2 regions of the Saccharopolyspora tripterygii genome follow, and region 2 is predicted to be linked to the other one. Evidence: riboswitches for the same ligand, from Rfam matches in the RefSeq annotation. Region 2 holds a riboswitch; the other holds the start of a gene.
What was found. Region 2 has a riboswitch for glycine ahead of gcvP (aminomethyl-transferring glycine dehydrogenase). Riboswitches for the same ligand answer to the same signal wherever they lie in the genome.
Positions count from the first base shown of each region.

Region 1 (9,972 bases), on a different contig from region 2:
ACCGCGCTCGAAGCCGGGCATATCGCGCTCGACGACCAGCAGGCTGATGCCCTGGTGTCCCGCGTCCGGGTCGGTGCGGGCCACGACGATCACCAGGTCGGACATGATGCCGTTGCTGATGAAGGTCTTCTGCCCGTTGAGCACGTAGTCGTCACCGTCGCGGACCGCGGTGGTGCGGATGCCCTGAAGGTCGCTGCCCGCGCCGGGTTCGGTCATCGCGATGGCGGTGATCAGTTCCCCGGAGCAGAAGCCCGGCAGCCAGCGCTGCTTCTGCTCGTCGTTGGCCAGCTTCGTCAGGTAGGGAGCGATGATGTCGTTGTGCAGCGGCGATCCGAACCCGGAGATGCCCGCGGACACCAGCTCCTCGTCGAAGACGACGTTGAACCGGAAGTCGTCGACGCCGCCACCGCCGTACTCGTCGTCGACGGCGAAACCGAGCAGGCCGTGCTCACCGGCGGCCCGCCAGGACTCCCGGCTGACCTGACCTGCGGCTTCCCACTCCTCGTTGTGCGGGACGAGTTCCTTGTTGATGAAGGTCCGAGCCGTTTCTCGGAACGCCTCGTGCTCGGGCTCGAACAACTCCCTGCGCATCTTCACGCGTCCTTCCGGTTCGTGGCGGGCGGAGCGAGGAGGGGAACCTTCCTGTCACCGTCATCCCGCGAGGTGGCTGTGTGGGAACGAATCTGTCTGTGGTTCGCGTCGCGGATCACCGAGGCGCGGAGCGCATGGCGCCCGAGTCGAGCAGGTCGTGGGAAAGGCCCCATTCGCTCAGCACTTCTTCGGTGTGCGCGCCGGGAGTGGCGACCGCTCCGGGCGAGGGGTTCGGGGTGCGGCTGAAGCGCGGGGCGGGCGCTGGTTGCAGCGTGCCCTCGCGGCGCACCAGGGTCTGGCGGGCGGCCAGGTGCGGGTGTTGTTCCGCCTCGGCCATCGACAGGACGGGGGCGACGCAGGCGTCGGTGCCGTAGAAGACTTCGGTCCACTCGGCGCGGGTGCGCTGCTTGAACCGCTCGGCGAAGGCCTCCCTGAGCTCCGGCCATGTCGAGGCGTCGTCGCGGTCTGGGACCTTTCCTGTCAGTTCCAGCTTCTCGAGCAGCTCCGCGTAGAACTTGGGCTCCAGCGCGCCGACCGACATGTACTCGCCATCGGACGTTTCGTAGACGTCGTAGTAGGGGGCACCGGTGTCGAGCAGGTTGGTGCCGCGTTCAGTGCTCCACCCGCCGCTCGCGAAGAAGCTCCACAGCATGGATCCCAGGTGCGCGGTTCCGTCGACGATGGCGGCGTCGACGACTTGGCCGCGACCGCTGGCGCGTGCTTCCAGCAGTGCCGCGAGGACTCCGACCGCCAGGTACATCGCTCCGCCGCCGAAGTCGCCGAGCAGGTTCGCCGGGATCTGCGGCGGACCGCCCTGGCGGCCGATGGCGTGCAGCATGCCGGTGAGCGAGACGTAGCCGACGTCGTGACCGGAGGTGGGGGCCAGCGGGCCGTCCTGGCCCCACCCGGTCATGCGCCCGTAGACGAGTTTCGGGTTGAGCTCCCAGCACTGGTCGGGGCCGACTCCAAGCCGTTCGGTGACACCGGGACGCAGGCCTTCCAGCAGCACGTCGGCCTCTTTCGCGAGCGCTAGCACGGCTTCTGGGCCTCTTTCGTGCTTGAGGTCGACCTGCACGGACCGCTTGCCGCGGTTGAGCAGGTCGTCGTCGCCGCTGACGCCCGGCCGGTCGACGCGGACGACGTCCGCGCCGAGGTCGGCCAGCAGCATCGCGCAGAAGGGCGCTGGACCGATGCCGGCGAGTTCGACGACTTTCACCCCGGCCAGCGGGCCACCCGTTGCCGTCACGACAAAATCCTCTCCACGACGCGGAAGCCCGAGCCCTCGGACAACGCTGTGCCACGCGACACAAGAATCATGACGCAATCAGTGTTACATCGTTGGTGTTACAGCGGTCAAGGAGTAACGTGTCGGCATGCTCCGAACTGCGGACGAAGAGCTCACCATCGACGAACTGGCCGCCCGTGCCGGAGTGACCGTGCGAACGGTCCGGTTCTACTCGTCGCGCGGGCTGCTGCCGGCTCCACGTCTGCGCGGTCGTCTCGGACTGTACGGCGCTGAACACCTCGCGCGACTGGATCTGATCCGCGAGCTGCAGACGCTCGGTTTCACGCTGTCCGCCATCGAGCGACACCTGCAGCGCATCCCGGAAGGTTCCTCGCCGGATGAACTCGCCTTGCAGCGCGCGCTGATCGCGCCGTGGACCGACGACCACGCCGAGGAGCTCGACCGCCACGAGCTGGATCGCCGCGCGGGCAGGCACCTCGACGACGACCTGGTCGAGCACCTGGTGGAGCTGGGGATCCTGAAGCGGCTCGACGATCCGGACAAGCTGCAGATGCCCAGCCCGGCGATGCTGGGAGTGGGCCTGCAGATCCTCGACCTGGGGCTACCGCTGCAGATGCTGGTGCAGGCCAAGGGAATCGTCGAGCGGCACACCGCGCAGATCGCGACCGAGCTGCGCGAGCTGTTCGCCGAGAACGTGCTGCGCCCCTACGTCGAGCAAGGACGTCCCGAGAACGAGCGCGATCGGGTGCGCGTGGTGACCGACCAGCTCCGCCCGTTGACCATTCAGGTCCTGGTCAACGGCTTCCAGCGCGCGGTCAACGACGTGATCCGCGACCACGTCTGATTTCGCCTGATTCTTCCGGAACGCCGTCGGGGTGTACCGGTTCGTCGGAACGTGTTCCAGCATTCGGCGCTGGTTTCGGTCCGCCCCGATCAGGTTTCATCGCCTCAACGCGCGTCAGTCGCAACCGTTGTTCGGGGCGAGGGGAGATCGGCTGCGATGAGCACCTTGGACGGCTGGGCCGAGGCGGCACTGGAAACGACGATCCCCCGCTTGTTCTCCCGCACCATCGCGCAGTTCCCCGACGAGCCGGCGCTGACCGACGCCAACCGGACCTTCACCTGGAAGCAGGCGGGTGAGGAGGTCGAGCTGCTGGCGGCCGCGTTCACCGCACTGGGCCTGCAGCGAGGTCAGACGATCCTGCTGATGATGTCCAACCGCACCGAGCACTGGTTCTCGGACGTCGCCGCAGCGCATCTGGGCGCCGTTGCCGGCACCCTGCATCCCGCGCTGAGCCAGGACCAGGTGCACGCCATCGCCACCCACAGCCGCGCGCGAATGGTGGTGCTGGAGAGCGGCGATCAGCTGCGGCGATGGGCGAAAGCGCTGCGCAACGCAAGCACGATCGAGCACGTGGTGGTGCTCGACGACGCGGTGATGATCAGCGCGGATCACCGCTTCCACACCTGGGCGGATCTTCGAAGACGAGGGGACGAGCGCGTGCGCGCGGATCCCGGGCTGCTCCGGCGCGAGAGCGACGTGATCACTCCTGGCACACCGGCGACCGTCATCTACCCGAACGAGGACAGCGATCGTCTCAAGGGCGTGGTGCTGACCCAGCGCAACCTCTGCTTCGCCGCTGCGGCGCTGCACCAGCTCACCCGTTCAGAGCCGAACGCGAGGCGGCTGAGCTACCTGCCGCTCAGCCAGATCACCGAACGACTGGTGGGGATCTGCGCGGCGATCCACGACGCCGCTCACGTGCACTTCTGCGCTGATCAGGACGTGCTGGCCACGCTGCCGAAAACCAGACCCGCTCTGCTGATCGCCTCCCCACCGGTGTGGTCGCGACTGGTGGGCGCGCTTCGCGAAATCTCCGCTGAACAGCGCAGATCGGCCCGCGACGCGCAACGGGCGCGGGCCCGCCTCGGGCTCGGCCGGACGGTGTTGCCTGCGACCGGGACCGGCCGGATCGATCTCGACGTGCTGGAGCAGTTCAGCGGCATCGGCCTGGAGATCTGCCAACTGTGGGGACTGGCCGAGACGACCGGATGCACCACCACGAACCACTCGGGAGGGCGCCGCACCGGAACGGTCGGTCGCGCGATGCCCGGCACCCAGGTCCGCATCGCAGCGGACGGCGAAGTGCTGGTGCGCGGCCCGCTGGTGTGCGCCGGCTACCTGGAGGCCGACGGCATGATCCGGCCCGTCACCGATGCCGACGGCTGGCTGCCGACGGGCGATGTCGGCGTGCTGGACGCCGATGGGTACCTGACGATCACCGGCCACAAACCCGAGCTGTTCGACGCTGAGCTCCCGCCTGCGCTGTGACGGCGGGTTCCGCGCATGGGAACCTTCCTGTCACTCCGGCTGGCTCCGGTCCCGTGGAGTCGATCGGCTGCCAGCGCTCCGCTCGGCGGGACCAGCGGGTCGGTTCGCAGCGCACCGCGCAGAGGGCTCGCGCTCGCGATGTCCCGTGATCGCGAGAACGTCCAGCCCTCTTCCGCAACGAACCCTCCGGGCCTGGGATTTGCACTGGGCACTGGCTCTCGTTGAGCCATTCGGAGGAGATAACGTGAGGCCATGGCTACCGATGGCGAAAGCGGGAGCTCGCGCTGGCCGCGGCGGCTCTACCAAGATGGCGAGGAGCCTGATCCTCGGTTCACGCTCGCCAACGAGCGGACCTTCCTGGCCTGGATCCGCACCGCGTTGGCGCTGATGGCCGGTGGTGTGGGCGTCGAAGCCCTCAACGCCGTGGCGGCCGAACCCAGCGACCTGCGGGTCGTGCTGGCGATCGCATTGCTCCTGGCCGGGGTTCTGTGCAGCGCAACGGCCTTCACGAGGTGGGTCGCCACCGAGCGCGCCTTGCGCCGCGGTCAGCCGCTGCCCGCGCCTCGACTCGCTCCCGCGCTGGGCTACGGGCTGGGACTGATCGGTGTGGCGGCCTGCGTGCTGCTGTTCGTGACCGGGTTCTGAGGTGAGCGAGCGCCGGCCCTGGGATCCGGGGTTGCAGATCGAGCGCACGACGCTGGCCTGGTCGCGCACGGCATTGGCGTTCACCGTGAGCCTGCTGGTGCTGCTGAAGCTGATCACGCATCAGAGCGCGACGGCGGCGATCGTCTGCGCTGTGGCGACCTTGCCGGTCAGCGGGCTGGTGGCGTGGCTGGTGTGGCGCCGCCACCAGCACAGCGAGCGTCGTCTGCGCGCACGAGCACCGCTGCCGGGCGGGGGGTTGCCCGCCGCGACAGCGGTGCTGGCGATGCTCGCCGGCGCTACCGGCTTGGTGTACGTCCTGTTCGCTTAGGCGACGCGGACGTCGATGTTGATGTTCCCGCGGACGGCGTTGGAGTACGGGCACACGGCATCCGCGGCTTCCGCGATCTGCTGAGCCTGCTCACCGGGTACGCCCGGCAGGTCGACGACCAGGGCGACGCTGAGGCCGAAGCCTCCTTCGCCATTCGATCCGATGCCGACCTCGGCGGTGACCGAGGAGCCTTCGATGTCGAGCTTCTTCTTGCGGGCCACGAGCTGCAGGGCGCTGTGGAAGCACGCCGAGTAGCCGGCCGCGAACAGCTGCTCCGGGTTGGTCGCGTCGCCGGAGCCGCCCATCTCCCTGGGGATGGCCAGTTCGAGGTCGACCAAGCCGTCGGAGGTGCGGGTTCGCCCGTTGCGGCCTTCGCCCGTCGCGGTCGCCTCCGCCGTGTACAGAACAGTCATCACTTCGTCTCCCGATTCTCGGTGACCCGGTTGGCCGCGTCGTTCAACGTGGTCGTCAGGGCTTCCAACGTGGTCCGCAGCTGCTCGACCTCACCCAGGTCCATCCCCGTCGCCGACACCATCCGCTGCGGGATGTCGCGCGCCTGCTGCCACAGGGCGCGCCCGTCCTCGGTGATCGCCACGCGAACGGACCGCTCGTCGGTCTCGCTGCGAGTGCGGACGAGCAGGTCGCGGGCCTGGAGTCGCTTCAGCAGCGGTGACAACGTTCCCGAATCGAGCCTGAGCAGCGCGCCCAGCTCCTTGACCGTCAGCGACTCGCGCTCCCGCAGCACCAACATCACCAGGTATTGCGGGTAGGTCAGGCCGATCTCGTCGAGGAACGGCCGGTAGAGGTTGGTGAAGGCCCGCGACGCGCTGTGCAGCGCGAAGCAGAGCAGCCGGTCCAGCGTCGATCCCGATTCCGTCGTCACACCGGAAACGGTAGTGCACAACTAAGTTGTGCACAACCTAATTGGCCACAACTGTTCCCTTGGAAGACGTCGGGAAGATGAACCGCGCAGGTCACAGCTACGAAGAGGCCCGAGGTGGTGACAGGAAGGTTCCCATCCTCACCCCGGGCGTCCTCAGCACTCGATGACGTTGACGGCCAAGCCGCCGCGCGCGGTCTCCTTGTACTTGACCTTCATGTCGCGGCCGGTCTCCCGCATCGTCTTCATAACCTTGTCCAAGGACACGAAGTGCGTGCCGTTGCCGCGAAGCGCCATCCGGGCAGCGGTGATCGCCTTGACCGAAGCCACGGCGTTGCGCTCGATGCACGGGATCTGCACCAGCCCGCCGATCGGATCGCAGGTGAGCCCCAGGTTGTGCTCCATCGCGATCTCCGCGGCGTTCTCCACCTGGCTCGGCGTGCCGCCGAGGACCTCGGCCAGACCCGCTGCGGCCATCGAGCACGCTGAGCCGACTTCACCCTGGCAGCCCACCTCGGCTCCGGAGATGGATGCGTTCTCCTTGAACAGAACGCCGATCGCCCCGGCCGTGAGCATGAAGCGCACCACGCCGTCCTCGTCGGCTCCGGGAACGAACCGCGCGTAGTAGTGCAGCACCGCTGGCACGATGCCCGCCGCACCGTTGGTCGGTGCGGTCACCACGCGACCGCCTGCCGCGTTCTCCTCGTTGACCGCCAGCGCGAACAGGGTGACCCATTCCATCGGGTCGTCCTGATCGGTCAGCGCCGCGGCCAACTCCGCCGCACGCCGTCGCACCTTCAGACCACCGGGCAGCTCGCCGGTGTTGCCGCATCCGTTGTCGACGCATTCCCGCATGACCCGCCAGATGTCCAGCAGGCCCGCCCGCACCGCGGATTCCTCGCGCCACGACAACTCGTTGGCCAGCATCACGCCGCTGATCGGCAGGTTGGCTTCCTCGCAGCGCAACAGCAGCTCGGCCCCGGTGTTGAAGGGAATGGGAACCGCTGTCTCATCCGCTTTGACGCGGTCCGCACCGACCGCGCCCTCGTCGACGACGAAGCCACCGCCCACGGAGTAGTAGACGGCAGAATCCAGCTCGCCGCCGTCGTTGCCGGTGGCGGTGAACCGCAGGCCGTTGGGGTGTTCCGGCAGCGACTTGCGCCGGTGCAGCACCAGGTCTCGCGCGCTGTCGAAGGGCAGCACGTGGTCTCCGCCGAGCCGCAGCAGACCACTCCCCTCGATCTCGCCGACCCGTTGCGCACCCGCCACCGGATCCACCGACTCCGGGCGATGCCCTTCCAGACCGAGAAGGACCGCGTTCGGGCTGCCGTGACCATGACCGGTCGCGCCAAGGGACCCGAACAACTCCGCTTTGACCCTGTTGACCTTGAAGATCGACCCGTTCTCGCGCAGCCTCTCGGTGAACCGCTGCGCTGCGCGCATCGGTCCCACCGTGTGCGAGCTGGACGGGCCGATCCCCACCGAGAACAGGTCGAAGACACCGATCGTCATTGATCGCCTCGCCTCGTTCCGGGTTCCCCGGGCTACTCGTTGATCAACTCGGCGTATTGCTGGGCCGTGAGGGTCGCACCGGTCTCGCTGACCCGCACCTCGATCAGCCAGCCTTCGCCGTAGGGGTCGGAGTTGACCACGGCGGGGTCGTCCACAGCGGACTCGTTGATGGTCACGACCTCGCCGGTGACGGGCGCGAACAGGTCGCTGACGGACTTGGTGGATTCGAGCTCACCACAGGCCTGACCGGATTCGATCTTGTCGCCGGTGTCGGGGAGCTGCACGAAGACGATGTCACCGAGGGCACTGGCGGCGTGCTCGGTGATGCCGATGCGAACGATCTCGCCCCGGTCCTCGATCCACTCGTGCTCTTCGGTGTAGGACAGGTTCGCGGGCAGCGACATGAGGGAGGCTCCGTAGCTGTTGGAGGGGCCGTTGCGCCCCGGTTTCGGCTGGGCCTCCCCCTCTGTTGCGGAACCTGAGAGCTTCGCCGCCGGAGCGGCTTGCACCGTGGGTGGCTTCGTCGACGTCGACGAGCGCTTTCCAGAGTCGCCTCGCCCGAGCGGTCATGGGTGCCTGAGAGTTTGCTGGGGAGTGTTGCTCCTTCGGCGCCCTGCACTGCTGGCAGAGTCTCTCCCGCACGGGGTCGATGGCCGGTATGCGATTGTCGATTTGCTCAGCAACGATAAACGGGCCAGCGAGACTGTCAATGCACATGTGATCTCTGCCGGCACGTCCTTGCCTCGAGGAGGCCCCTTCGATGCTCGACATCCGGGCACTGGTGGAGCGGGTGGGCCCGGCCCTGTTGCGCACGGTGTTCAGCCCGGAGCCCAACACGATCGCCGGCGACGTGGTCATCGCCGAACCGGATCAGCCCACGACCGCCGCAGGCGGTGACCTCGTGCTGGGGGTGGGTGTCAACGACGCCGAGCAGGCGATGCGCTTGGTGCGCGATTGCGGCGAGCAGGGCGCGGCCGCGGTGTTGCTCAAGCCGCCCGTGTCGGTGCAGAGCGCTGTTGTGGAGGCCGTGCGCACCGCTGATGTCGCCCTCGTGGAGGTTCGCCCCGGCACCGCTTGGGCGCAGCTGGTGTGGTTGATCCGCGCGGCCTTGGCAGGCGGGATCAGGCAGGCGGAGGAGAGCGGGGGCGGCGTCGCGGACCTGTTCCGCCTAGCCGACGCGGTCGCCGACGTCGTGGACGCGCCGGTGACCGTCGAGGACGCCCATTCGCAGGTGCTGGCTTACTCGGCCCGGCAAGACCTGACCGATCCGGCGCGGATCTCCACGATCATGGGCCGCAAGCAGCCGGACGACGTGCTCGCGAAGTTCCGCGCCCGCGGCACGTTCCGCCAGCTCACCAAGGGCAGCTCGGCGATCTTCGTGCCCGCTCAGCAGGACGGGACGCTGCCGCGCCTGGTGATGCCGATCCGGATGGGCGGCGAGCTGCTGGGCTCGATGTGGGCGGTGGTGCCCGGCCCCGTCTCGGAGGAACGCGCGACCGCGTTCGCCGACACCGCACCGCTGGTGGCGCTGCAGCTGCTGCGCTGGCGGGCGGTCGCCGACGTGCAGCGGCGACGATCGGCCGAGCAGGTGCGGTTGGTGCTCGACGGCAGCGAGGGCTGGCGTGCCGCAGCCAACGAACTGGCGGTCCCCCACGAGGAGCACCGCGTGATCGCCATCGAGATGGCCGCCTCCGAAGAACCGGCGGAGGGGCAGCGGCTGGCGATGTGGGAGTGGATCACGCGCGGGATCGGGCGGCGACCGCTGGTCACGGAGGTCGGCACCGTGCTGTACGCGCTGGTGCCCGACCGGGCGCGCGGCGGCGGTTGGCCGGAGCTGCGTCAGGCGTTGACCTCCCACGATCTTTCCCCTCGCCCGCTCGTAGCCGTGGGAACCTCCGTGCCGGTCACCGACGTGCCGCAGTCCCGAGCCCAAGCCGATGAGCTGATCGGCCTCCTGCGCACTGGATTGGTGCAGCAACGGGTCGCGATCTACGAGGAGTTGTGGCACCTGCTGGTCCTCAGTCGGATGGCCGGGGCCGCCGCTGATGCGGGCGCCGCGACGTTGGGACCCTTGACGGTGCTGCGCGGCCACGATCGCGCGCAGGGCACCGAGTACCAAGCGACCTTGCACGCGTGGCTGCGGTATCCCGGCGACCCCCGCCAAGCCGGCCGCGAGCTCCAGGTGCACCCGAACACCTTCCGGTACCGGATGAAGCGGATCGGGCAGCTGGTCGACGTCGACCTCGACGACCCGGACGTCCGGTCGGCCCTGCTGGTCCAGCTGCTGACCGAGAGGTGGGCGCAGCACGGGTGAGCCGGTGAGCGAACCGTCGCGGTCGCGAGCATGGGAACCGATCTGCCACTCCTGCCCCAGTCCGCCCGCACGCACGGACGTTGTGCTGGCAGAACAAACACCCCCGCCTCATCTCATGCTGTGG
Region 1 is NZ_BAAGZP010000020.1:258,759-268,730, reverse strand. It holds gene ACYVF3_RS17175 (acyl-CoA dehydrogenase family protein) at 1-591, opposite strand, end outside; gene ACYVF3_RS17170 (CaiB/BaiF CoA transferase family protein) at 707-1,837, opposite strand; gene ACYVF3_RS17165 (MerR family transcriptional regulator) at 1,965-2,681, shown strand; gene ACYVF3_RS17160 (AMP-binding protein) at 2,838-4,169, shown strand; gene ACYVF3_RS17155 (YidH family protein) at 4,422-4,814, shown strand; gene ACYVF3_RS17150 (DUF202 domain-containing protein) at 4,816-5,142, shown strand; gene ACYVF3_RS17145 (organic hydroperoxide resistance protein) at 5,139-5,555, opposite strand; gene ACYVF3_RS17140 (MarR family winged helix-turn-helix transcriptional regulator) at 5,555-6,025, opposite strand; gene ACYVF3_RS17135 (L-serine ammonia-lyase) at 6,179-7,534, opposite strand; gene gcvH (glycine cleavage system protein GcvH) at 7,567-7,938, opposite strand; glycine riboswitch at 7,991-8,087, opposite strand; glycine riboswitch at 8,088-8,183, opposite strand; gene ACYVF3_RS17125 (PucR family transcriptional regulator) at 8,295-9,848, shown strand.
Region 1: it holds a riboswitch for glycine, as region 2 does, so the genes downstream of both, gcvH (glycine cleavage system protein GcvH) here and gcvP (aminomethyl-transferring glycine dehydrogenase) in region 2, are expected to answer to the same signal.

Region 2 (9,972 bases):
TTGCCGGCCTCGTCGCAGCGGACCACGACCACGCGCATGCCCGCCATGACCGCGCTGGCCGCGTTGGTGCCGTGCGCGCTCGCCGGGATGAGGCAGACCTCGCGATCGGTCTCACCACGGCTGTGGTGGTAGGCGCGGATGGCCAGTAGACCCGCGAACTCGCCCTGGCTGCCCGCGTTGGGCTGCAGGCTGACCGCGTCGTAACCGGTGACCTCCGCCAGCCATTCCTGCAGGTCGGAAACCACCTTGAGCAGTCCCTCGGCGTCCTGGGCGGGCGCGAAGGGGTGCAGCGAGGAGAACTCGGGCCAGGTGATCGGCTCCATCTCGGCGGTCGCGTTGAGCTTCATCGTGCAGGAACCCAGCGGGATCATGCTGCGGTCCAGCGCGATGTCCTTGTCCGAGAGCTGCCGCAGGTAGCGCAGCAGCGAGGTCTCCGAGCGGTGCGTGCGGAACACCGGGTGCGTCAGGTACTCCGAGGTGCGCGCCAGGGCCGAGGGCAGCGCGTCTGCGGTCTCGGCGTCGAGCGCGTCGACCTCGCCCGCGCTGACGCCGAAGGCCTCCCACACCGCGGCCAGGTGGGCGCGGGTGGTGGTTTCGTCGCAGCTGATGCCCACGTGGTCGGAGTCCACCCGGCGCAGGTTGATGCCGCCGCGGCGGGCCGCCGCCAGCACCTCGTCGGCCCGACCCGGAACCTTGGCGAGCACGGTGTCGAAGAACTCGCCGTGCACGACCTCCACGCCGCCCCGGCGCAGCTGCTCGGCGAGCACGCTGGCCATCCGGTGCGCGCGGGTCGCGATCGCCTTCAGCCCGTCCGGACCGTGGTAGACCGCGTACATGGACGCCACGACCGCCAGCAGGACCTGCGCGGTGCAGATGTTGCTGGTGGCCTTCTCGCGGCGGATGTGCTGCTCGCGGGTCTGCAGCGCGAGCCGGTAGGCCTGGTTGCCCTCGGTGTCGACGCTGACGCCGACCAGACGGCCGGGCAGCTGCCGCTCCAGGCCCTTAGCCACGGCCATGAACCCGGCGTGCGGGCCGCCGAAGCCCATCGGGACGCCGAAGCGCTGGGTGCTGCCCACGACCACGTCGGCGCCGAGATCGCCGGGCGAGCGCAGCAGCGTCAGCGCCAGCAGGTCGGAGGTCACCACGACCTTCGCGCCCCGCTCGTGGATCTGCGCGATCAGCGCCTCGGGGTCGTGCACGGCGCCGGACGCGCTCGGGTAGGACAGCAGCGCGCCGAAGAACTCGCCCTCGGGCAGCTCACCGGAGCTCAGGTCGGCCACCACGATCTCGATGCCCAGCGGCTCCGCGCGGGTCTCGATGACGGCGATGGTCTGCGGCAGCGTGTCGGCGTCGACCAGGAACCGCGGCGACTTGGACTTGCCCGCGCGCCGCACCAGGGTCATGCCCTCGGCCGCCGCCGTCGCCTCGTCCAGCATCGAGGCGTTGGAGACCTGCATCCCGGCGAGGTCGGCGACCATGGTCTGGAAGTTCAGCAGCGCTTCGAGCCGGCCCTGCGAGATCTCCGGCTGGTAGGGCGTGTAGGCGGTGTACCAGGCCGGGCTCTCCAGCACGTTGCGCAGGATCACCGGCGGCGTGACCGTGCCGTAGTAGCCCAGGCCGATCATCTCGGTGTGCGGGCTGCAGCGGCCGGCGAGCTCGCGCAGCTCGGCGAGCGCCTCGGTCTCGGTGGCGGGCTCCGGCAGCGCCAGCTGCAGGTCACCCTCGCGAATGGTGTCCGGGACGGCCTTCTGACCCAGTTCCTCCAGGGAGCCGACGCCGATGACGTCGAGCATGCGGGCCAGTTCGGCGGGCATCGGCCCGACGTGGCGGTCAGCGAACGGCCTGCCGTGCTCCAGCGCGGCCAGAGGAATGCGGTCGTGCGTCGCGTCGGTCATCGCCAAAACCTCAATCTTCGCGGCGAACAAAAGGGCGGCAGCGGTTGCTGCTCTCCCCCTCTGTCACTGTTCGCGCTACGAACGCCTGAGAGCTTCACCCGGCGGGACCGGGCTTGCACCGTCGGCGGGGCCCACCTGGAGGTGTGCCCTCTTTCCAGAGGTATCTCGCCCGTGCGGTCCATGTGGCCTGAGAGGTTGTCGGGGAGAGTTGCTCCTTCGGCGCCGGTCCCTCAACCAGGACCGGACTCTCCCGCACGGGGTCGACGATGGCGCTCAGAGTACCCGATCAACAAGGTCTATCGAGCCATCAATGTCGCCTACCGCACACATGGCGGCCGGCGGTCGTTCAGCCGGTCTCCGCCTGGCGGTCGCGGCGGCGGGCCGCGAGCTCGTCGTTGATCGCCGACTCGATGTTGACGCCACCGTCGGCGCGCTCGGCCGGGAACTCGTGGATGGTTCCGCTGATCTCGCGCATCGCACCGCTGACCGCGATGCCGAACACGCCCTGGCCGCCCTGGAGCAGATCGACCACCTCCTCGGCGGAGGTGCACTCGTAGACCGTGGTGCCGTCGCTGAACAGCGTCAGCTTCGCCAGGTCCGACACGCCGCGCTTGCGCAGGTGCTCCACCGCGACCCGGATGTTGTGCAGCGAGACCCCGGTGTCGAGCAGGCGCTTGACGACCTTGAGCACCAGGATGTCCTTGAACGAGTACAGCCGCTGCGAGCCGGAGCCCGCCGCTCCTCGTATGGACGGGCCGACCAGCTTGGTGCGGGCCCAGTAGTCCAGTTGCCGGTAGGTGATGCCCGCGATCTGGCAGGCCGCCGGCCCGCGGTAACCGACCAGCTCGTCCGGGGCAGAGGCGTCGGGGAACAGCTCACCCTGCTCCGCAGCATCCGAACTTGCTGCTTCCTCCACCACGCCTGCCTCCCCTCGTCCGGCCCGAAGCCGACGACGACGATCACCAGCGCCCGGACCGTTGGCGATCCGGGGCCGCGAAGCCGTGTACCGGCTGAATCACACCGGGGCAATTCGCGTACGTCCGAAGGTATGCCCGCTCAGCAGGCGGGTCAACGCGACGCGCGGACCGCGCGCGCTCTCGATCCCGGTGCGACGGATCCGGCCCCCGGGTGCTGTGAGCAACCGGGGGCCGGAGTGGTCTGTTCAGCGCAGGAGTCCGCCGCGGGGCTCAGGTGTCGGCACCGCGGAAGTCCTCCGGCGAGACGGAGTCGAGGAACTCGCGGAACTTCTCGACCTCGTCCTCCTGCTCGTCCGGGATGATCAGTCCCGCCTCCTCGAGAACGGATTCGTCGGCGTGGATCGGCACTCCGATGCGCAAGGCCAGCGCCACCGAATCGCTCGGCCGCGCGGACACCCGCACGTCCCCGTCGAACACAAGCTCGGCGAAGAAGGTGCCCTCCTGCAGGTCGGTGATCCGCACCTGCTCCAGGTCACGCCCCAGGGCTCCGATGACGTCCTTGAGCAGGTCGTGGGTGAGCGGCCGCTGCGGCCGCACGCCCTGCTGCTCCAGCGCGATCGCGGTGGCCTCGACCGACCCGATCCAGATCGGCAGGTAGCGCTCACCATCGGACTCGCGCAACAGCAGGATCGGCTGGTTGGCTGGTAGTTCAACTCGCACGCCGACGACGCGCATCTCACTGCTCATCGTCACATCGCCTCCTCCAGCGCGCCGTAGCGTGACATCCCCGTCGAGGGTCCCGCACCGACGCCTCCGACGCTACCCGCGATACGGCGGACACGCCCTTCCATCGGCGGTCCGAGCGGACCACCACCATCGCGGTCGTTGAAGTCGGGGCCCACGGCCCGGACCGCTGGCGAGCTCGTCGTTGAGCATTACCAGCACGATACACCGCGCAGAGCCTCGCCGAAGTCGTCGGAAGGCCCTGCTGCGCGGTGAAAACCGCTCGTGGCCCCGGGAAATTCCCGGCCGGGAGGAGCGCCTCCGCACGCAGGCGGCGCAGCTGCCTCATGCGTCAGCGGGGCGACGCCTCACGGCGCCGCCCCGCTGACGGGTGTGAAAAGCCCGGTTCGACGGCCTCAGCGGCCGCCCTGGCCCCCATCGATCGGCCCGGTCAGGAACACCAGGCGGAACTTCCCGATCTGGACCTCGTCGCCGTTGGCCAGCACCGAGGTGTCCACCGGTTCCCGGTTCACGTAGGTGCCGTTGAGGCTGCCCACGTCGACCACCACGAAGTCGTTGCCCTCGCGGCGGAACTCGGCGTGCCGCCGGGAAACCGTCACGTCATCCAGGAAGATGTCGCTGTCCGGGTGCCGGCCTGCGCTGGTGGTCTCCCGGTCGAGCAGGAACCGCGAGCCCGCGTTCGGGCCGCGCTTGACCACCAGCAGGGCGGAACCTGCCGGCAGCGCATCGACCCCGGATGCGGAGGCGGGTTCCGGGGCCGCGCTCTCGGTGCTCTCCTGCTCCGAGAGGAAGGGCCGGAAGACCGAGGTGGTCTCCGGTGACTGCTCCGGCGGAACGTCGCCGAAGCCGCTGTTTTGGCTCACCTGAGCTCTCCCTTACGCGGATAGATCGTGCCAAGTATGCGCCCAAGGTACCGTGCCTGGACAGCCTCGGAACCAGCGACTCCCGTCATCGTCCCACGACGCGGCCGGTCCAGACGATCATCCCTGGTCGATCAGGTTCTGGTAACCCTCGGCGTCGAGCAGACCGGCCAGCTGGTCCGGGTCGGCGAGCCGGACCTCCACCATCCAGCCCTCCCCCGCGGCGTCCGAGTTGACCAACTCCGGCTGGTCCTCCAGCGCGGGGTTGCCTGCCGTGACCTCACCGGTCACCGGGGCGTAGAGGTCGGAGACGCTCTTGGTCGACTCCACCTCGCCCATCGACTCCCCCGCGGCGACCTGCTGCCCCACGTCGGGGAGCTGCACGAACACCACGTCGCCGAGCTGCTGCTGGGCGTAGTCGGTGATGCCGATGCGCACCGTGTCCTCGCTGATGCGCTGGACCCATTCGTGCTCTTCGGTGTACTTGATCTCCGGGGCCGCCACGGTGGTCCCGCCTTTCGTCCGCTGTGTGCAAGATGCCGAGTGATCGGCGCGGCGAGCGTATTCACCGGCCGCCGAAAGCCGCAAGACGACGCGCAGCGCGATCAGGTGCGTGCGCGGGTCCCGCGCACGGCGGCGATGACCTGGGCCAGGTAGAGCACGCCCGCCCACAGGTACAGCGCGCCGCCCCAGGCGGTGAAGGCGTAGGCGATCGGGCGCACCACGTCGGCCCCGGTGAAGTCGTCCTGCACCAGCAGGAGCAGGGGGAACGCGTACATCAGGCAGAAGGTGGCGGCCTTGCCCAGGTAGTGCACCTCGGGCGGCTCGTAGCCGTGCCAGCGCAGCACGGGCAGGCACAGCGTGAGCACGACGTCGCGGACCACGAGGGCGACGGCCATCCACCACGGGATGACGTCGCGCAGCACGAAGGCGATCAGGGTGGCCACGATGTAGAGCCGGTCGGCGGCGGGGTCGAGGAGTTCGCCGATGCGGCTGTACTGGTTGAGCCAGCGGGCGAGCTTGCCGTCGAGCCAGTCGGTGGCGCCGCTGATCACCAGGACCAGCAGGGCGAGCAGGTCGGCTTGCGGTCCGAGCAGCAGCCAGAGGAACACCGGCACGCCGGCCAGGCGGATCACGCTGAGCAGGTTCGGCAGCGTCCACCACGGGTCGGCCCAGACGTCGCGGGCGACCTCGCGGATCCGGTCCAGGCCCGGATCTCCCGGCCCCGGGTGGTCCAGCTCGCCCTCGGCCCGCGGCCCGCTCGTGGTGTTTTCCGTGGTGCGCTCGGCGTCCTGCACCACGAGCCTCCCCTGAATGGTTGTGCGCACGGCCCCGCAACGGGTGCACACCTGTGCATCCTGACCGGATCAGGGTCTCATATCGCCAGCGCAACCCACTTGGCGGCCAGCCGGAGCCGGGACACCCTGCGCCGCAGGAAGACACACGTGCGGCTCAGCCGCGAGTGCGGCTCCACCCCCGGCGGCACAACTCGGCATCGGTCAGGAACCGGGCTCGGCCGCGATCGTCCACGCCCGCCCAGCGGGCGCCCGCGGTTCCCTCTCGGACGTAGGAGTGGCCGCCGCTCCAGACCACGCTGCACGGCGCGGTGGGAAGGTCGTTCGGCTCTTCGACGGTCGCCAGTGCCCTGGGAGGCTGTGCCGGTTCCATCATGCTCATATTTCGTAGCACCTCCGATTCATTTGTCGGCGCGGGACACCTGGGTGTTAGCCCGGCCATCGGCTCGACACCGAGTGTGGGGCCTGGAAGTCGTGCCAGCGCGCCGGAAACGCACCCGCTGCGCCCAGCGGCGGCGCGGCGTCGCCGAATGCGCATGCGGATGCAGCGCGACCGAACTCCCGCTGACCGGTCCGGCCGAACGCGTTCGCTCATGACGAACGCGTTCGGCCCAGGACGGCCGCGGGCAGCTCTGGCGCGAAGATCGGATCTGGGGTACGACACAGGCGTTGTCACAGCGGACGCGGGAGGTAGTCGGTCGATGGGTGAGTACGCGGAGAACTACCAGCGGAGCCTGACCGACCGCGAGGGTTTCTGGCTCGACGCGGCGCGCGCGATCGACTGGGACCGCGAGCCGACCCGGGCGCTGGACGACTCCGCCGCCCCGATGTACCGGTGGTTCCCGGACGGCGAGCTCAACACCTGCTTCAACGCGCTGGACCGGCACGTGCGCGACGGCCGGGGCGAGCAGCCCGCGCTGATCTGGGACTCGGCGATGTCCGGTGTCGTGCGGACCTGGACCTACCGGGAGCTGCTGGACCGGGTCGCCCGCTTCGCGGGTGCGCTGCGGGCGCAGGGCGTGAACAAGGGCGACCGGGTCGTGCTCTACCTGCCGATGATCCCCGAGGCCGCGGTCGCGATGCTGGCGTGCGCGCGGATCGGGGCCGTGCACTCGGTGGTCTTCGGCGGCTTCGCGCCCAAGGAGCTCGCGGCCCGCATCGACGACGCGCTGCCCACCGTCATCGTGGCGGCGTCCTGCGGCCTGGAGCCCAACCGGGTCGTGGAGTACAAGCCGATCGTCGACGAAGCGCTGAGCCAGACCGAGCACCAGCCCGGCAAGGTCATCGTGTTCCAGCGCGAGCAGGCGCGAGCCGAGCTCGGCCCGCGCGATGTCGACTGGGAGGACGCGGTGGCCTCGGCCGAGCCGGCCGACTGCGTCCCGGTGGCGGCCACCGACCCGCTCTACGTCCTCTACACCTCGGGGACCACGGGCAAGCCCAAGGGCGTGGTGCGCGACAACGGCGGGCACGCGGTGGCGCTGCGGTGGTCGATGACCAACATCTACGACATCTCACCCGGCGAGGTCTTCTGGACCGCCTCCGACGTGGGCTGGGTGGTCGGCCACTCCTACATCGTCTACGCGCCGCTGCTGACCGGGGCGACGACGGTGGTCTACGAGGGCAAGCCGGTGGGAACCCCGGACGCGGGCGCGTTCTGGCGGGTCATCGCGCAGCACCGGGCCAAGGCGCTGTTCACCGCGCCGACGGCGCTGCGCGCGATCAAGCGCGTCGACCCGGACGGCGCGCAGCTCGCCGAGCACGACATCTCCTGCCTGGAAACGCTGTTCCTGGCCGGTGAGCGGCTGGATCCGGAGACCTACCACTGGGCGGCCGAGAAGCTGGGCGTGCCGGTGATCGACCACTGGTGGCAGACGGAGACGGGCTGGCCGATCTGCGCGAACCTGCGCGGGCTGGAACCGATGCCGGTCAAGCCGGGTTCGCCGACGGTGCCGGTACCGGGCTACGAGATCGAGGTGCTGGACCAGGCGGGCAACCCGCTGCCTCCCGAGACCGACGGGGCGATCTGCCTGAAGCTGCCGCTGCCGCCGGGCACGCTGCCGACGTTGTGGGGCGACGACGCGCGTTTCCACGAGTCGTACCTGTCGCGCTACGAGGGCTACTACCTCACCGGCGACAACGGCTACGTCGACGCCGACGGGTACGTGTTCGTCATGGGCCGCACCGACGACGTGATCAACGTGGCGGGTCACCGGTTGTCGACGGGGTCGATGGAGGCGGTGCTGGCGGCGCATCCCGCGGTGGCCGAGTGCGCGGTGATCGGCGTTCGCGACGAGCTCAAAGGCCAAGTGCCGCGCGGGTTCGTGGTGCTCAAGTCCGGTGTGGACATCGCACCCGAGACGCTGCGCGACGAACTGGTGGCTGCGGTGCGCGACCAGATCGGCCCGGTGGCGGCGTTCCGCGACGTCTCCGTCGTCGACGGGCTGCCCAAGACCCGCTCGGGCAAGATCCTCCGCAAGTCGATGCGCGAGATCGCCGATCGCGGCGACACGAACGTGCCCTCCACCATCGAGGACCCCTCGGTGCTCGACACCCTGCGCCCGTCGCTGCGCGGCGAGGGCTGACCCCTACCGCCTGCGGATCCCGTCGAGGAGGAAGGCGGTGCGGCGGTCGTAGTCCTCCCGGCGGGGACGAGGACCGTGCTTGAGCGCGAGCGCGTTGTCGTGCACGAGCGCGCGCAGGTCGTCCGCGGTGAACTCCGCGCGCACCGCGCCCGAGACGCGGCCCGACGCGATGAGCTCGTCGTTGATCTCGCTCCCGATCCGGCAGATCTCCACCAGGCTCTGCGCCTCGGGGTACACCTGCAGCAGGGCGTCATTGGCGGCGGGCTGGCGGTGCTGGAGATCGCGGATCGCGGTGAGGTAGTGCGCGACCCGCTCCCAGGGATCGTCGATGGCGCGCGTGCGGTCGATGATGTCGCGCAGCTCGACGGAGACGACCTCTTCGATGACGGCGTCGATGAGGCCGATCCGCCCGCCGAACCGGTTGAAGATCGTCGCCTTGCTCACGCCTGCCGCCTGGGCGACCTCCTCCAGCGGCACGGTGAGGCCCCGCCCCTGGAAGGCGTCGATCGCGGCGCGCCGGATCTGGTCGGCGTTGCGCCGGGCGTCGGCGCGCAGCCGTGGTGTTGAAGGCGCTCCACCGCTCATCCCAGCACCGTCCCTCGCCGTCGCGACCCCAAGTTGACTCGGTCGGTCATCTTACCTACGGTCGCGACCAGAACGAAAGTGACCCAGTTGGTCAACTTAGCGAGCGGAAGGGCAGGACCATGATCGTCGTCACCGGTGCCACCGGGGGGTTGGGCGGCGCGACCGTCGAACACCTCCTCCAGCGCCTGCCCGCCGAGCGGGTCGGCGTCAGCGTCCGCGACCCCCGCAGAGCCGGTCACCTCGCCGACCGCGGAGTGCGCGTGCGGCGGGGCTCCTACGAGGAACCCGCCTCACTGCGGGACTCGTTCGAGGGTGCGGACCAGGTGCTGCTGGTGTCCGGCAACGACCCGACGGCCGATCTCGTCGAGCTGCACGGCAACGCGATCGAGGCCGCCGTCGCCGCCGGCGTCCAGCGGGTGATCTACACCGGCCAGCACGCCGCCACCCCGGACAACCCCTACCCGGCGTCGCAGATCCACGTCGCCACCGAGGCCATGCTCGCCGACTCCGGGCTCGCCTGGACGTCCCTGCGCAACGCCGCTTACGGCCCGCTGGACGTGGTGCTGGGCCCGTGGTCGCAGACCGGGGAGGTCGCTCAGCCCGCCGACGGCCCGGTGCCCTACACCGACCGCGCGGACATCGCGGAGGCGACGGCAGCCGTGCTGGCCGGCGAACACCACCGCGACGGGCCGGTCACGCTCACCGCTGCGACCGCCGTCACCTTGGGCGATCTCGCCGAGATCACCTCCGAGCTCACCGGTCGCGCCGTCGAGCGCGTCGTGGTGGACGACGAGCAGTGGATCGCCGACGAGGTCGCGAACGGCACGCCGCCGGAGGCGGCCGAGTTCATGCTCAGCTGGCACCGGGCGACCCGCGCCGGGCACTTCGCGCACACCGACCCGCTGCTGCCCGAACTCCTCGGACGACAGCCCCGCACGGTCGCCGAGCGGCTCGCGGAGGCCTTCACCGCGTGATCCGCGCCCGACTGCGCGGGTACGGCTAGTCCGTTACGTCCGTTCGGGCGCTTCCGCGGAGTGTTTTGGTCTATACCTTTATGGTCACCGTTCCCCCGAGAATGGAGCCACGACGATGAG
Region 2 is NZ_BAAGZP010000034.1:56,000-65,971, reverse strand. It holds gene gcvP (aminomethyl-transferring glycine dehydrogenase) at 1-1,895, opposite strand, end outside; glycine riboswitch at 2,060-2,158, opposite strand; gene ACYVF3_RS24135 (MerR family transcriptional regulator) at 2,242-2,814, opposite strand; gene ACYVF3_RS24130 (bifunctional nuclease family protein) at 3,083-3,559, opposite strand; gene garA (glycogen accumulation regulator GarA) at 3,952-4,419, opposite strand; gene gcvH (glycine cleavage system protein GcvH) at 4,537-4,920, opposite strand; gene ACYVF3_RS24115 (CDP-alcohol phosphatidyltransferase family protein) at 5,022-5,717, opposite strand; gene ACYVF3_RS24110 (hypothetical protein) at 5,869-6,087, opposite strand; gene ACYVF3_RS24105 (propionyl-CoA synthetase) at 6,413-8,293, shown strand; gene ACYVF3_RS24100 (TetR/AcrR family transcriptional regulator) at 8,297-8,878, opposite strand; gene ACYVF3_RS24095 (NAD(P)H-binding protein) at 8,998-9,852, shown strand; gene ACYVF3_RS24090 (beta-N-acetylhexosaminidase) at 9,968-9,972, shown strand, end outside.